2 regions of the Bradyrhizobium sp. 154 genome follow, and region 2 is predicted to be linked to the other one. Evidence: predicted binding sites of a transcription regulator. Region 2 holds the regulator's gene; the other holds the start of a gene.
What was found. Region 2 encodes LexA, which represses DNA repair genes until DNA is damaged. Its sites were predicted from a motif close to TGTTCNNNNTGTGTTCNG; they were not measured.

Region 1: a site for LexA is predicted at 4,790-4,807, ahead of IVA92_RS10810 (PA0069 family radical SAM protein). Genes of this name have one in related genera too.

Annotation. Positions count from the first base shown of each region.
Region 1 covers NZ_JADPKG010000044.1:194,218-200,503, forward strand. Annotated here, with positions in the region: gene IVA92_RS10795 (RMD1 family protein) at 1-740, shown strand, start outside; gene IVA92_RS10800 (acetate/propionate family kinase) at 1,004-2,200, opposite strand; gene IVA92_RS10805 (phosphoketolase family protein) at 2,205-4,619, opposite strand; gene IVA92_RS10810 (PA0069 family radical SAM protein) at 4,829-6,004, shown strand; gene IVA92_RS10815 (VOC family protein) at 6,028-6,286, shown strand, end outside.
Region 2 covers NZ_JADPKG010000118.1:53,705-64,702, reverse strand. Annotated here, with positions in the region: gene IVA92_RS32560 (alpha-hydroxy acid oxidase) at 1-909, shown strand, start outside; gene IVA92_RS32555 (HAD-IA family hydrolase) at 926-1,549, shown strand; gene IVA92_RS32550 (hypothetical protein) at 1,711-1,917, shown strand; gene glp (gephyrin-like molybdotransferase Glp) at 2,139-3,350, shown strand; gene lexA (transcriptional repressor LexA) at 3,528-4,229, shown strand; gene IVA92_RS32535 (hypothetical protein) at 4,768-5,202, shown strand; gene IVA92_RS32530 (ComEC/Rec2 family competence protein) at 5,341-7,620, opposite strand; gene IVA92_RS32525 (DUF2171 domain-containing protein) at 7,716-7,949, opposite strand; gene IVA92_RS32520 (SgcJ/EcaC family oxidoreductase) at 8,039-8,425, opposite strand; gene IVA92_RS32515 (glutamine--tRNA ligase/YqeY domain fusion protein) at 8,433-10,109, opposite strand; gene gltX (glutamate--tRNA ligase) at 10,253-10,998, shown strand, end outside.

The sequences.
Region 1 (6,286 bases), on a different contig from region 2:
TCAATGCCTCCGGCCTCGAGATCGGCACACTGGTGTCCTCGACGCCGGCCGCCTTTCGCGTCCATGCCGGGCTTGTCGTGATCTTCCGCTATGGCGTCGTGGTGCTGATCGGACTTCTGCCCTCCGAGGAGAAGGTGCTGATCGACAGCCTGAAGCCGCGGGTGATCGGCGAGTTCAGTCCGTATGAGGAAGAGACCGCGCAGGCGCAGCTCTGCAAGGACGAAAATGCCGAGGCGATCCAGCCCGGCGGACCGATTTGCCTCGCCAAATTTTCCGACGACCGGCTACTCCTGATCGCGGATGCGCTCGCCAAGAGCACGTCGCTGGCCCGCGACGAGCGGCGCGTCGCCGCGGTCTTCGACGTGATCGAGCCGTTTGCGCGGGAGCTCGCCGAGCGCGGCCGTACACCGCGCCGGCGCAAAGGTATATTGCGGCTGATCGGCAACGCGCTTCTCGTCCAGCAGCGTGTCGCGGGCCGTGTTGCCGTCGCCGAAAAACCCGACGTGCTCTGGGAGAAGCCCGAGCTCGACCGGCTCTATGCCCGTCTTGAGGACGAGTATGAGCTGAAGGAGCGCCTCGACACACTCGAGCGCAAGCTCACGGCGGTGTCGGAGACCGCCAACGCGCTGACCGACATCATCGACACCCAGCGCTCGCTCCGCCTCGAAATTGCGGTGGTGGTGCTGATCGTGATCGAGGTCGCGATCGGGTGCTTCCAGATCTGGTCGGGGACGCATTAGAAATGAGAGCGAGATGCGCGTGACTGCGCCCTCTCATCTTGTGAGAGAGGGCAGCGCCGCTGGTCGGCACAGCTCACTTGCAAGCTCACTTGCAAACTCACTTGGGTGAGGGGTTCTCCCCACGCTCGCCGGTGCGTTGTGATGCGCTGCTTTACCGCATTCTTCGTCATTGCGAGCGAAGCGAAGCAATCCAGTGTCCCGCCGAAGAGCCAGTCTGGATTGCTTCGCTTCGCTCGCAACGACGGATTGACGGTCATCAAGGGCTAATCCGATGCGCCCTCTATTATCTGCAGCGCCGCCGCACAATGCCGCGCGATCGTGAGTTCCTCATTCGTTGGAATGATGAACACCTCAATAGCGCTATCGCCCCGGCTGATGCGCTCGCGCGCGGCATCATTCGCACCGGCATCGATCCGCATGCCGAGCCAGGCGAGGCGTTCACCAATTGCGAACCGGATTTCCTTCGCATGCTCGCCGATGCCGCCGGTGAAGATCAGGCAGTCCAACCCTCCAAGCGTAGTCGCCAGCATGACGATCTGCTGCGTCGCGCGGAGCACGAAGAGATCGACCGCCTCCCGCGCCGCGGCCTCGCTGCTCGCGAGCAGCGTGCGCATGTCCGCGGAGATGCCGGAGACGCCGAGCAGGCCTGACTCATGATAGAGCAAATGCTGAAGGTCGTCGGCCGGCATGTTCTCGTGCTGTTGCAGATAGAGCAGCACGCCGGGATCGATCGTGCCGCAGCGCGTGCCCATCACGAGGCCGTCGAGCGGCGTCAGCCCCATCGTGGTGTCGATGCTGCGGCCCTCGTGCAGCGCGCACAGGCTCGCGCCATTGCCGAGATGGGCGATGACGGTGCGCTTTGCGATGAGCTGCGGCGCGATTGCCGCGAGGCGGCCCGCGACATATTCGAAGGAGAGGCCGTGAAACCCGTAGCGCCGCACGCCGCGCTCCTCATAGCGCCTCGGAATGGCGAAGCGGCGCGCGGGCGGCGACAGGCTGTGGTGGAAGGCGGTATCGAAACAGGCGATCTGCGTCAGACCGGGGCGGGTCGCCTGGATGATGCGGATCGGCTCCAGGCAACGCGGCTGGTGCAGCGGGGCCAGCGGGGTCAGCGCCTCCAGCTTGGCATAGACGTCGTCCGTCAGCGCGACGGGTCCGGAGTAGTCCGGCCCGCCGTGGACGATGCGGTGGCCGATGGCGCGCAGGCGATGCTCGCCGAAATGCTGGTCTACGAAGGTCAGCACGTCGGCGAACAGATGACCGCTGTCCGTATCCGACGCGTCCCTTCGCGTCTCGAACAGCTTCTCGCCCGCCGGGCGCTTCACCACGAGGCGGGGCGTTGCTTCGTGCTCGTCGAGCAAGCCGTTGCAGAGCAGGCCGGGGCCGGACGCCGCCAACTCGAACAGCCCGAACTTGATGCTCGACGATCCGGAGTTGAGCACAAGGACAGTGTCCGACATGGCTTCAGTCGCCGGCTTCGGCTGGCGTGTTGCCGCCGGCGCTGTTCGGCCAGACCCAGTCGCGGACCTCAGGCATGTCCTCGCCATGCTCGCGGACGTAGCGGGAATGTTCGATCAGCTTGTCGCGGAACTGTTGCTTGACCTGCGCAGCCCTGGTCGCAAGCCCCGGCACGCGCTCGATCGCCTCGATCGCGAGATGGTAGCGGTCGAGCCCGTTGAGCACGACCATGTCGAACGGCGTCGTCGTGGTGCCTTCCTCGGCAAATCCGCGCACATGCATGCCGGTATGATTGGTGCGGTTATAAGTCAGCCGGTGAATGAGATAAGGATAGCCGTGATAGGCGAAGATCACCGGCTTGTCCGATGTGAACAGGCTGTCGAAGTCGCGGTCGGAGAGGCCGTGCGGATGCTGCGCCCGAGGTTGCAGCGTCATGAGGTCGACGACGTTGACGACGCGGATCTTCAATTCGGGCAGCGCCTTGCGCAGCAGGTCGACGGCGGCGAGCGTCTCCAGTGTCGGCACGTCGCCGGCGCAGGCCATCACGACGTCGGGCTCTGCGTTTGCCTCCTCCGTGCCCGCCCAGGTCCAGATGCCGATGCCGGCGTCGCAATGCGTAGCCGCCTCCTGCATCGACAGCCATTGCGGCGCCGGCTGCTTGCCCGCGACGATGACGTTGATGCGGTTGTAGGTGCGCAGGCAATGATCGACGATCCACAACAGCGTGTTGGTATCAGGCGGGAAATAGATGCGGACGATGTCAGCCTTCTTGTTGGCGACGAGATCGACGAAACCAGGATCCTGATGGCTGAAGCCGTTGTGGTCCTGGCGCCAGACATGCGAGGTCAAGAGATAGTTGAGCGAGGCGATCGGGCGGCGCCATGGCAGATCGCGCGTCACCTTCAGCCATTTGGCGTGCTGGTTGAACATGGAATCGACGATGTGGATGAAGGCCTCGTAGCAGGAGAAGAAGCCGTGCCTGCCGGTGAGCAGATAGCCTTCGAGCCAGCCTTGACAGAGATGCTCGCTCAGGACCTCCATGACGCGGCCGTCCTGCGCGAGATGCACGTCGTAAGATTCGGTTGGCTCCATCCAGACGCGTTCGGTTGCCTCGAACACCGCGTCTAACCGGTTTGATGCCGTCTCGTCCGGGCCCATGATGCGGAAATTGCGCGCCTCGGCGTTGAGGCGAACGACGTCGCGCAGGAATTTGCCGAGCTCGCGTGTGGCTTCCGCCACGACACCGCCGGGCTGCGGTACCTCGACAGCGAAGCTGCGGAAGTCCGGCAGCTTCAGCTCCTTCTTCAACAGTCCGCCATTGGCATGCGGATTGGTCCCCATTCGCCGCTGGCCTTCGGGCGCGAGCGCCTGAAGCTCGGGAATCAGCGCCCCGCTGGGGTCGAACAACTTGTCCGGCTCATAGCTGCGCATCCAGTCTTCGAGCACCTTCAGATGCGCCGGATTCTCGCGGCAACTCGCAACGGGCACCTGATGCGCGCGCCAAAAACCTTCGACCTTCTTGCCGTCAACCTCCTTCGGGCCGGTCCAGCCCTTGGGGCTGCGCAGCACGATCATCGGCCAGCGCGGTCGCTCGACGCTTTTGCGCCCATCGCGGGCGTGCTGCTGGATCGAGCGGATGCTGACGAGCGCGACGTCGAGCGCATCCGCCATGGCCTGGTGCATCAATTTGGGATCGTCGCCTTCGACGAACAGCGGCTCATGGCCGAGCCCGCGGAAGAGGTCGCGGATCTCTTCGTTGCGCATCCGCCCGAGCACGGTGGGGTTGGCGATCTTGTAGCCGTTGAGGTGCAGGATCGGCAGCACCGCGCCGTCATGGGCCGGGTTCAAGAACTTGTTCGAGTGCCACGACGCCGCCAGCGGGCCGGTTTCGGCCTCGCCGTCGCCGACGACGCAGGCGACGATGAGGTCGGGATTGTCGAATGCCGCGCCATAGGCGTGCACCAGCGCATAGCCGAGCTCGCCGCCCTCGTGGATCGAGCCCGGCGTTTCCGGCGCCGCGTGGCTCGGAATGCCGCCGGGGAAGGAGAACTGCCTGAACAGCTTGCGCAATCCCTCAGTATCGCGCGCGATGTCGGGATAGATCTCGCTGTAGCTGCCTTCCAGATAGGTGTTGGCAACCATGCCCGGGCCGCCATGGCCGGGACCGCAGACGTAGATCACGTTGAGGTCGAGCGCACGGATGACGCGGTTGAGGTGAGCATAGATGAAGTTCAGGCCGGGCGTCGTGCCCCAATGGCCGAGCAGGCGCGGCTTGATGTGCTCGGGCCGTAGCGGTTCGCGCAACAGCGGATTGTCGAGGAGATAGATTTGCCCGACCGAGAGATAGTTGGCGGCACGCCAGTAGCGATCGAGGAGATCGAGTTCGCTGCTCGCGGCGCGCAATTGTCGTTGATTTGTCATGTTCTTGCCGACCTTCACCCAGCGATCGTCATCAACATTGTTCCGGCGCGATTGATCCCTTCGCCATGAAACGGGATCGCCGCCCCGCCGGTGTTGCGTGAGGTCAAGGGCGCGCGCCCGAAGTTTGGGCAGCGCTACTGTGCATGGGGTTGTTTCCGCGTTTTTGCTCTTGTTCTTGATTTGTTCTGGGCGCGTGCTATGTTGGGTTCATGAGTCGAGCATCTTCTCGTGCCCTCAAGCACCCGCCGGTTACGGCGCCCTCCGAGCCGGCGGGTGCGCCTTCTGATTTTCCTGTCGATTTTCCCGAGCTTGGCGTCGCCATCGATCGCGCACGCAGGCGAGGGCGGGGCGTCCAGTCCAACGCCAGCGGCCGTTACGAGGCCGAGGCCCGCGTCGCCTTCGACGATGGCTGGCAGAGCCTGGAGGAACTGCCGCCGTTCAAGACCACGGTCGGGATCGACACCTCACGCAAGGTGATCACCCGCAACGATTCCCCCGACATCGGTTTCGACCGCTCGATCAACCCCTATCGCGGCTGCGAGCACGGCTGCGTCTATTGCTTCGCGCGGCCGACGCACGCCTATCTCGGCCTGTCTCCCGGGCTCGACTTCGAGTCCAAACTGTTTGCCAAGCCCGAGGCGGCGGCGCTGCTCGAGAAGGAACTCGCTGCCAGCGGCTACGAGCCGCGGATGATCGCGATCGGCACCAACACCGATCCCTATCAGCCGATCGAGCGCGAGCGAAAGATCATGCGAGGCATCCTAGAGGTGCTGGAGCGCGCCGGGCATCCCGTCGGCATCGTCACCAAATCGGTCCTGGTGGTGCGCGATATCGACATTCTCGCGCGGATGGCCAAGCGCAACCTCGCCAAGGTCGCGATCTCCGTCACCTCGCTCGATCCGAGGCTCGCGCGCACCATGGAGCCGCGGGCGGCGACGCCGCCGAAGCGACTGGAAGCGCTCAAGCAGCTCTCGGAGGCGGGCATTCCGACCACTGTGATGGTCGCGCCCGTGATCCCCGCGCTGAACGATTCCGAGATCGAGCGCATTCTTGATGCCGCAGCCCATGCCGGCGTCAAGGAAGCCTCCTACGTGCTGCTGCGGCTGCCGCTCGAGGTCCGCGATCTGTTTCGCGAATGGCTGATGGCGAACTATCCAGACCGCTACCGCCACGTCTTCACGCTGATCCGCGACATGCGCGGCGGCCGCGACTACGATGCGAAATGGGGCGAGCGGATGAAGGGGACCGGCCCGATGGCCTGGACCATCGGCCGTCGCTTCGAGATCGCCTGCGACAGGCTCGGCCTCAACAAGCGGCGCTCCAAGCTGACCACCGATCACTTCGCGCGGCCGAAGCGGAACGGCGATCAGCTCAGCCTGTTCTGATCGCGAAGTGGACGAGGCGTAACATGAGTGAGGAAACCACCGTGCCGGTGCCGCGGCTGACCGTAGTCACGCTCGGTGTCAGCAACATCCGCGCCAGCATTGCCTTTTACGAGGCGCTCGGTTTCTCGCGCCTGCTCAAGGCGACCGGTGAGGCGGTCGCATTCTACGACACCGGTGGTCCGGTGCTCGCCTTGTATCCCTGGGATCAGCTCGCCGCCGACGCCGGGTTGCCGGACAATCCAAGACCGCCGGCATTTCGCGGGATGACGCTCGCCTGGAACT
Region 2 (10,998 bases):
AAGGTCGACGGCTCCGTCGAGCAGCTCGGCCGCAGGATGCGGCTGCCGGTGGTGCTCGCCCCCGTCGGTGCCCTGGAGATCTTCGATCCCGATGGCGCGGCAAGCGTCGCGCGCGCCGCCGGCACCTTCGGTGCGGCGCACATGTTGAGCTCGGTGTCCGAGCCGGGGCTCGAGAAGACCGCCGAGGCCGCGCCCGACGCGCTGCGGCTCTATCAGCTCTATGTCCGCGGCGACGATGCCTTCGTCGCCGATGTCGTCAGCCGGAGCGAGAAGAACGGCTATGCCGCGTTCTGCCTGACTGTCGACACCGCCCATTACAGCCGTCGCGAACGTGACATCGCCAAGCGCTACGTTCGCGAAAGCCGCCTGCGCGCGACCGGCGGCGATTTCCAGAAGGGTCTGGAATGGCGGACGGTGAAGATGATCAAGGACAAGTTCAGGATCCCACTGATCCTGAAGGGAATCGCCACCGCCGAGGACGCTCAGATCGCGATCGATCACGGTGTCGAGTGGATCTACGTCTCCAACCATGGCGGCCGTCAGCTCGATCACGGCCGCGGCGCCATGCATGTGCTGCCTGAAATCGTCGAGGCGGTGAAGGGCCGCGCCAAGATCATGGTCGATGGCGGCTTCTGCCGCGGCACCGACATCGTCAAGGCGATCGCGGCCGGCGCCGACATCGTCGGCATCGGCCGGCTGCAATGCTGGGCGCTGGCGGCGGCCGGCGAAGCCGGCGTGATGCGAATGCTGGAATTGCTGGAGGACGAAGTGCTGCGCTGCCTCGGCCTCTTGGGTGCCACCTCGTTCGCCGAAATCGACAAATCCTGCCTGCATCAGGCGACCGCAACGAATGCGCCGAGCGTGTTCAGCGCGTTCCCGCTGTTCGACCACGAGCCCTACCGATACTGAAATGTGAAAGAACACGATGACCTCACTCTCCCCCGGCAGCGCCGATGCGCTCCTGTTCGATCTCGGCCGCGTGGTGCTCGATATCGATTTCTCCAAGGCGATCGCCTGCTGGGCGGGGCATGCCGGCTGCCAGCCCGAGGCCATCGTCGCGCGCTATGTGCGTGACGAGGCCTACCGGCTGCACGAGGTCGGCAAGATCGGCGACGAGGATTATTTCCAATCGCTGCGTTCATCGCTCGGGATCGGCATTTCCGACGCGCAGTTTCTGGAGGGATGGAACGCGATCTTCGCCGGCGAGATGCCTGAGATCGCCGAGCTCTTGCCGCGCGCGGCGAAGCAGATGCCGCTCTATGCCTTCTCCAACACCAATCGGCCGCATGTCGACTATTTTTCGAAGGAATATGCCGGCGTGCTCGGGCATTTCCGCGAGCTCTATCTGTCGTCCAGCATCGGCCTGCGCAAACCGGATGCGGAGGCGTTCGATCATGTCGTGGCGGCGATCGGCGTGCCAGCCAGCCGAATCGTCTTCTTCGACGACCTGGCCGAGAACGTCGAGGGGGCGCGAGCGCGTGGACTGACGGCGGTGCATGTCACCTCGCCCGGTGATGTCGGCAACGCCTTGCTAGCGTTGGGAATTTGACCACCGATGCCGAACAGGATCGGGGTCGGGTTTCGGGCACCCAAATCCGCTCGGGTATGGAACCAATTCACTTTGTACATTTTTGTACAGAGTTCCGGGAACGGAATACCTCCCTCCGGACTCTATGAGTCCGTTGGGACGTCTACATCGGACTTATTCTCGTGCTGGGCAAAGCCTACCTCACAAAGCAAGCCTCCTTGCTGCTCGAATTCGCCAAGACAACTTCGGATTCGCGCCTCTCCGCCAAGCTGATCAGCAAGGCCGCCGACCTAAAGTCGCAGGCCGATCCGCTGCCGGACAAGGATCAAAGCCCCAAAGCTCCGGACGTGACATCCAGCGTCAGTTCGGGCGAACAGACGCAGAGTTGATCCGATGCCGGCCGTGGCGCTCATCCTTCTCGTCCTCGCCATGGCTATCCTCGTACCGGTCTGTCTCGCCTTCCGGATCATGCCGTGACCGGTCTGAGCACGATTCTTCATGACGGAGATCACGCAGGATAAATCATCCTGTCGGCGCCTTTGCCTCGCGCCTGCACTCGGCTAGAACTTTCGCCGCCCATTGCCGATATGCTCAGCAGGAGTTTCCGCCCTTGGCCCTGATGCCGGTTTCTGACGCGCTTGCCGCGGTGCTGGCGGGTGCGGAGCCGCTGCCTGAAGCGATGGTTTCCCTCAACGAGGCCTATCATCGCGTGCTCGCACGCGATGTCCCGGCGCTGCGCACACAGCCGCCGGAAGCAATGTCGGCGATGGACGGCTACGCGGTGCGCGCGAGCGATGCAACAAAGCTCGATAGTACGCTCACCTTGATTGGCGAAGTGGCGGCGGGTCGTCCGTTCGCGGGAACGCTGGGCCCCGGCGAAGCCGTGCGGATCTTCACCGGCGGCGTCATTCCCAACGGTGCCGACGCGGTCGTGATCCAGGAGGACACGGTTGCGGACGGCAAGCGCATCACGATCAAGGAAGCCGCGATTGCCGGCCGCCACATCCGCCCCGCGGGCGTCGACTTCTCCGAAGGAGACGTGCTCCTGCGCAAGGGAACCCGTCTCACCGAGCGCGATCTCGCGCTCGCCGCCGCCATGAATCATCCGCAGCTTGCCGTCTGCCGCCGTCCGAAGGTCGCGATCCTCGCCACCGGCGACGAGCTGGTCATGCCGGGAACCACACCCGCTCACGGCCAGATCGTCTATTCCAACGGCTATGCCCTGCACGCGCTCGCCCGCAGCGAGGGGGCCGATACCATCGACCTCGGCATTGCCGCCGATACGCTGGAGGCCACCACTGCCGGCATCCGCCGCGCCCGCGAGAGCGGCGCCGAGATCCTGGTCACGAGCGGCGGCGCGTCGGTCGGCGACCATGATCTGGTCCAGCAGGCGTTGAGGGACGAAGGCATCGCGATGGCGTTCTGGAAGATCGCGATGCGCCCGGGCAAGCCGATGATGCATGGGCGGCTCGGCGCGATGCGCGTGATCGGCCTGCCGGGCAATCCTGTGTCATCCTACGTGTGCGCCTTCCTGTTCCTGGTGCCGCTGATTCGCGCCTTGTCGGGACGATCCATGATTCATCACCGACAAGAACGCGCCGTGCTCGGCCGCGATGTGGATGCAAACGATATGCGCGCGGACTATCTGCGCGCACATCTGGAGACGCGCGACGATGGCACGTTGGTGGCCCTTCCCGTCAAACACCAGGATTCCTCGCTGCTTGCGAATCTCGCTGCAGCACAGGCACTTCTCGTCCGCGCACCGTTCGCTCCGAAGGCAGAAGCCGGCTCGCCTTGCGAGGTCCTGCGCCTGCCCGTCTGAACGCATCCACCACACGCGTTCCGCGAACTTTGTCCCGTTCACGGTAAATTAAGCAGTTGCGGAACACATATCGAACATATAGTGTCCGTTCATGATTTGTTTCGAGCATGTAGCGGTTCACCGCTCCAATTTAGCGTCTCGGAATCGAACGACATCAACCGGGGGACTTTGGTCGAGATGTTAACGCGCAAACAATACGAGCTTCTGCGGTTCATCAGCGAACGTCTGAAGGAAAGTGGCGTGCCGCCCTCCTTCGACGAGATGAAGGATGCGCTCGACCTGCGCTCGAAATCGGGCATCCATCGCCTGATCACCGCGCTCGAGGAGCGCGGCTTCATCCGCCGCCTGCCCAACCGCGCCCGCGCCATCGAGGTGATCAAGCTGCCCGAGCTCCAGGCCGCCGCCGGCAGCCGCCGCGGCTTCACGCCGAGCGTCATCGAGGGCAATCTCGGCAAGGTGCGCGCGAGCTCCAGTTCTTCCGCGGACGAAGGCGAGCGTCCCGTTGCGGTGCCCGTGATGGGTCGCATCGCGGCCGGCACGCCGATCGAAGCGTTGCAGACCCGCAGTCACACCATTAGCGTGCCGCCCGACATGCTCGGCTCGGGCGAACACTACGCACTCGAAGTGCGCGGCGATTCGATGGTCGAAGCCGGCATTCTCGATGGCGACATGGCGCTGATCCAGCGTAACGAGAGCGCCGATACCGGCGACATCGTGGTGGCCCTGATCGACGACGAGGAAGCGACGCTCAAGCGCTTTCGTCGCCGGGGGGCGTCGATCGCGCTCGAGCCCGCCAATGCCGCCTACGAGGTGCGCATCCTGCCGCCGAACCGGGTGAAGATTCAGGGCAAGCTGATCGGGCTGTACCGCAAGTACTGAGACGGGCCAGCGGTCATTCGATACCAATGATTCCGATTGGAGCGGACGATGGTCCGCTCCAGCTGGATAGTCTTTTGGTCTTGCGCAGATTATCCGGCCCCTCTCTCCGGCGCTCCATCCTCGGCATGCGGCTCCAAGCACGCATCGCTTGTGAAGAGATCGTGCGCAGGATCGCTTTAAGCGCCTTCGCAGCGTGCTCGCGCAAGCATTCGCAACTCAATTGCAGCACCATGCACGCAATCTGCGCACGTAGGGAGCGAGCTATTCCGCAACGCCTAAACTCCCATCAACCGACAGCCACGGCGAAGCTGGCCACATTCCCCCTCTCGGCGCCCGCAGGCCACGGGCGCTCGCATCCGCCGAATGCACTGAAGCGAGCTTTGTTCCTATGACTTCGGGAAAGATAATGTGATCGTGTCCGGCAACGCCAGCCGCAGATTTGCCCACAACCGAGCAGAGCGTTACGTGCTTCCACTCTGATAGAGGCTTGCGCCTCCGAAGGAGGCGCGGGTTGCTATCTTCGAATGAGGAGCACCCGATGTGTGACTACAGCCTGCATGCCGTTGCATCTCGCCCCGCCGAAGTCGGCGAGACGATCGTGTCGACAACGTTCCGCGGCACCTCAACGCGCGGCTTTGCTTCCGCGGCCGATCCGACCGTGGCCGTCTGCCTGCTGCCGGGAACGGAGCTCGCCTTCGCCGACAACGTCCGTTACGATAATCGCTGGATCTGGACGCGCACCATCAACTCCCGCGTCGGCAAGTTCGGCAAGATCGATCCGCACATACCCGACCGCCATCATGACGCGATCGAATTCCCCGACGGCAAATACGTGCTGGTGACGCAGCTCGTCGAAGGCCAGCGCGCAACCGTGCTGCAATTGCCGGTGACGCAGCCGGTCAGCGAGCGCGAGCACAAGCCGCAGATCGTTGCCGATAGCCGGTCGACGATCACGCGCCTGCCGATTGGCTGAGCCGTCCCCGCCCGCGGGGTCGGGCCAGGATTGAAATGCCATCGCCGGCCGAGGCCGGCGAGATGGTATAATTTGTGTGCTGCGGAGTCCGGTCGGACCCGGACCTACTCTTCGCATTTGTTTTTAATCGTCCGGCCCCTAATCGTCGACCTGCAAGTCGGTCTCCGCCGGCGTTGCATCCCGGTTGCGGGCCGCGGCCGTCCTCGGCACAAGGCTCCCATCGAAATCACCCTCGCCGGCGCCGGCCGGCAACCAGGGACGGCTTGTGCCTCTTGCTCTCACCGCCTGTATCGCAAAGCCGTCACCACGCTGCGTCAACGCCAGCGCGCCCTGGCTGGTGAGACGCTGCCGGTCGACCACCATCGCCGCGCAATCGGGCGGCGCGGGGCGCGTCGTGACCACCAGCGCGGCGCGACTGCAATCCTCAGCCAGCGCATCGATGCGCAGTGAAAGCGCGACCAGCCGACCGTCGGCAAGCGGCGTCACACAGCCGGACTCGTCGCACGACACGCCGTCAGCCAGCGAGCTACTCCCGGCATCGCGCGGATCGGCGTCGGCAGCTAACCACTCTTTGAGCAGAAAGCCATCCTTGCTCGCCCGGATCACATGCAACTGCCCGTCCCTGCCCCGCACCGCGACGCTGGCGCCGTCCCCGGCAATCAGGATGTCGGGCTGCCGCACCGACAGGCCCCACGCGATGGCGGCCAGCAGCACCAAGGCGCCAGACCAGCGCAAGGGCGTGCGCAACAGGCCCATCAAGATGATCCCGAGGCTTGCCGCGATCAGCGGCGCGGTGCCGAAGGCAGGGATCCGGCCGACTGCACCCGGCAGTGCCGCCACCCAGCGCGACACCGCGACCATCCAGTCGATGCCGATCCCCATCAGCCACCAGAACACGCTGTCAAGCCCAAAGGGAGCCGCGAGCAGTCCCAACAGGCCAGCCGGCATCACCAGTGCCGAGACCACCGGCATCGCGCCGAGATTGGCGAGCACGCCGAACGGGGTGACGCGATGGAAGTGGAAGGCGGCATAGGGCGTGGTCGCAAGTCCTGCGATCAGCGAGGCCAGGAATAGCATCGCGATCTCGCGGCCGCCCCACAGCGCGATACGGGCCGTCGCGGAATGATCGGGCGAGGCAAACAGGTTCGGCATGCCGATCTGCACCAGCGCCACGAGCCCGAGCGTTGCGGCGAAGGACATTTGAAAGCTCGGATGCACCAGCGCTTCCGGCGCGACCGCGAGCACGATCAGTGCCGCCACGGCCAGCGTGCGGAAGGTGATAGCGCGGCGATCGACCATGACCGCGATCAGCACCACCGCCGTCATGAAGAACGAGCGTTGCGTGGCGACCTCCGCGCCTGACAGCAGCAGGTAGAACGCAGCCGCCACCAGCGCGGCGGCCGCTGACCATTTCTTGATGGCAAATCCCGCCGCCAGCCCCGGGATCAAGGCCAGCAGGGCGCGCACCGCGAAAAACACGACACCGGCGACGACCGCCATGTGATAGCCGGAGATCGACAGCACATGGCCAAGCCCCGAGATGAACATGGCGTCGTTGACGGGCGTGGTGATGGCATCGCGCCGTCCGGTGAGCAGCGCGGTCGCGATCGCACGGTTGTCGCCCTCGAGCGTCGCACGGATGCGTGCGTCGATCGCATCACGCAAGCCCTGCGTGAAGGCTGCGTAGCGCAGCCGCAAGCCGCCGGTCTCCTGCGGGGCTGCCACCGTAATCGCGCCCATTGCAAAACCGGAGGCGCCGATGCCTTGAAAGAACATGTCGCGGGAGAAATCGTAGCTACCCGGGCGCACGGGAGAGATCGGCGGCATCAAGCGCGCCTTCAGCTGCACGAAACTGCCGACCTGCGGTGCCATCCCCTTGCGCACCGAGAGGCGGACGCGCTCGAGCCTGACGTCGCTGCGCTGCGCCTCCATGGCGGTGACGCGCAGCACGAAGCGATCCGTGCGCTCGCGGATGTCGCGGGTCTCGACGTAGCCCGACAGCGATACCGAATAGAGTGGCTTGGCCAGCACCGTATGGGCGATGCGCGCGGTCTTCCAGGTCGCCATGGCAAAGCCAGCCGCGACAGCCGCGATCATGATCGCGGGCGCGAACAGCCGACTCCGCCGCAGCAGGACGGCGCCGAGCATGAGCGCGATGGCCGACGCGGCAACGACCCACAGCACCGGCTCGTGATCGGCAGCGAAATAGAGCGCGATGCCGCCGCCGAAGGCGACCGGCACCCAGGGCAACAGCCGACCGGCGCCGGCCTCGGCACGCGCCCATTCGCGCGCCGTCTCGACGATCGCGGGCCAGGCGCCAAAGCCCGCCGGCGCAAAGCCGCCAGCGGGCGCGGCGCGGCCAACCGGCCACGTTCCGGCAACTCCCTGGGAGCGCACTGGCCGGCCAGGCTCCGCCATTCCCTGCACCTTACGATACGCGATAGGTGCAGAGGCTACCGGAACGTGCGGCTGTGCGAATAGCGGTACGGATCAGGAACGAACTTGGACGTCCCCTACTTTTCCTCTTCCATGGTCACGGCGACCGAGGCCTTGGCCGAGAGGCGGACCTTGTTGCCTTCGACGTCGGCAACGAGACCCTTATCGATGAAATGATGGTGGCCCTTGTGGCGGCCCTCGCCGCTGTCCTTCTTGGTCAGCTTGATGCGGTTGCCCTCAACGCGATCGACGGTGCCGATATGGACGCCATCGGCGCCGATGATTTCCATATGTTCTGCGATGTTCTGCATGGATGGACCCTCGTTTGGATTCACCCCAACGTCAGAGGCGCGCGTTCGTTTCCCACGCGAAAATGACGATGCCGTGTGCCGCCCGCTCGTCAGATCAGCGGTTCCTTCGACGAGGCATGGTGGTTGACGATCTTCCACGCGCCGTCCTCGCGGATGATGACCCAGCTCACCTTGACGACGAGATCAGGACGCTCGCCGGCGAGGTCGAACGAGACGGTTGCCGCCATGTTGATCATGTCAGGACCTGCCTGCGCGGCATGCACCTCGGAAAACGTCGCACTCGGCTTGCGCCATCGCGGCAGGCCGTTGAAATAGTCCGCAACGCCGTCCCTGCCCCGATAGAGTTTCGGGTTGGAGCCGAAGAAGAATGCGTTGCTCGCATAGAGCGAGGACAGCGCGGCGGCGTCGAGCGTCGCGAAGCCGGCGCACCATTTCGCGATGATGGCGGAAACGATGGCGTCGGTTTCGTTGCTCATGGGTGCCTCAACCTTTCGCGACTTCCTTTGCAAACGTGTCGCGCAGACCGATGGTGCGCGAAAACACCGGCTTGCCCGGCGTCGAGTCCTTGTCGCGCACGAAATAGCCCTGGCGCTCGAACTGCATCGGCTCGGTCGAATTGCTCTCCGCGACCGATGCCTCGATCCGCGCATCGGACAAGATCTCCAGCGACTGCGGGTTGAGATCGGCCGCGAAATTCGAGGCGTCCGGGCTCGGATTGGAGAACAGCTGGTTGTAGATGCGGATTTCAGCAGGCTTCGACGTCGCTGCCGGCAGCCAGTGCATCGTCGCCTTGACCTTGCGGCCATCGGGCGCGTTGCCGCCCTTGGTCGCGGGATCGTAGGTGCAGCGCAGCTCCACCACCTCGCCTGCGTCGTTCTTGATCACGCCGGTGCACTTGACGAAATAGGCATAGCGCAGCCGCACCTCGTTGCCTGGCGACAGGCGGAAGAATTTCTTCGGCGGGTTCTCCATGAAGTCGTCGCGCTCGATATAGAGCTCGCGGCCGAAGCTGATCTTGCGCGTGCCGGCGCTGGGGTCATCCGGGTGGTTGATCGCCTCGAGCTCCTCGACCTGCCCCTCCGGATAGTTCTCGATCACCACTTTAAGCGGCTTCAGCACCGCCATGCGGCGCTGCGCCGTGCGGTTTAGTTCCTCGCGGATGCAGAACTCGAGCATGCCGACGTCAACCACGCTGTTGGCCTTGGCGACGCCGATGCGCCTGACGAATTCGCGCAGCGCGGCCGGCGGCACGCCGCGGCGGCGCATCCCCGCGATGGTCGGCATGCGCGGATCGTCCCAGCCCGCGACATGGCCGTCGCGAACGAGCTGGGTCAGCACGCGCTTCGACAGCAGCGTGTAAGTCAGGTTCAGCCGCGCGAACTCGTACTGGTGCGGCTTCGAGGGCACCGGCAGCTTCTCGATGAACCAGTCATAGAGCGGGCGGTGGTCCTCGAACTCCAGCGTGCAGATCGAGTGCGTGATGCCCTCGATCGCATCCGACTGGCCGTGGGCATAATCGTAGCTCGGATAAATGCTCCATTTGGTGCCGGTGCGCGGATGATGCGCATGCAGGATGCGATACAGCACGGGGTCGCGCAGATTGATGTTGCCCGCGGCCATGTCGATCTTGGCCCGCAGCACGCGCGCCCCGTTCGGGAATTCGCCGGCCTTCATGCGGCGGAACAGCTCGAGATTCTCCTCCACCGTGCGCTCGCGGAACGGCGAGTTCCTGCCGGGCTCGGTCAGCGTGCCGCGCGTGAGGCGGATCTCCTCCTGGGTCTGGTCGTCGACATAGGCGAGACCGTCGCGGATCAGCTGCTCCGCCCATTCATAGAGGCGATCGAAATAGTCGGAGGCGAAGAACAGGTTCTTGCCCCAGTCGAAACCGAGCCAGCGCACGTCGGCCTGGATGGAGTCGATATATTCCTGTTCTTCCTTGATCGGATTGGTGTCGTCGAAGCGCAAATGGCAGCGGCCTGGAAACTCCTGCGCGATGCCGAAATTGAGTGCGATCGACTTGGCGTGGCCGATATGCAGATAGCCGTTCGGCTCCGGCGGGAACCGGGTCACGATCTCCTTGTACTTGCCCTGATCGAGATCGGCCTGGATGATGTCACGAATGAAATCGCGCCCAACCTCAGTCGCCACCGGTTCTGTCATTACGAAAATCCTGTAGGGAAATCAGCGGTTCTTCTGCCAAATTCGTGTGGCCGCGCCAAGGCCCACGAGGTCCGCCGACGGGCTTTAGTTATGTCCCGTTCCTGCTATACACCACCGCTTCCCATGCATAGGCCCTGCCAAGAATGACCGATTCCGTCGTCACGCGCTTCGCTCCCTCGCCGACCGGCTTCCTCCATATCGGAGGCGCCCGCACGGCGCTGTTCAACTGGCTCTATGCGAAGAAGCACGGCGGCAAGATGCTGCTGCGGATCGAGGACACGGACCGCGAGCGCTCCACCGAGGCCGCCATCGCTGCCATACTCGATGGACTCAAATGGCTTGAGCTCGGCTGGGACGGCGAGGTCATCTACCAGTTCGCCCGCGCCGCCCGCCACCGCGAGGTCGCCGAGCAGCTGCTCGCCGACGGCAAAGCCTATCGCTGCTACGCCACGGCCGAAGAACTCGCCGCCATGCGCGAGAAGGCGCGCGCAGAGGGCCGTACCCGCCTCTATGACGGCCTATGGCGCGACCGCGACCCGGCGACCGCCCCGACCGATGTGAAGCCCACCATTCGCCTGCGCGCGCCGCAGACCGGCGAGACCGTGATCGAGGACCAGGTCCAGGGCCGCGTGGTCTGGCAGAACGAGAACCTCGACGACCTCGTGCTTCTGCGCGGCGATGGCAATCCGACCTACATGCTCGCAGTGGTCGTGGATGATCACGACATGGGCGTCACCCATGTCATTCGCGGCGACGACCATCTGATCAACGCCGCCCGCCAGAAGCAGATCTACGATGCGATGGGCTGGACGCTGCCGAGCATGTCCCACATCCCCCTGATCCACGGCCCGGACGGCTCGAAGCTGTCGAAGCGCCACGGCGCGCTCGG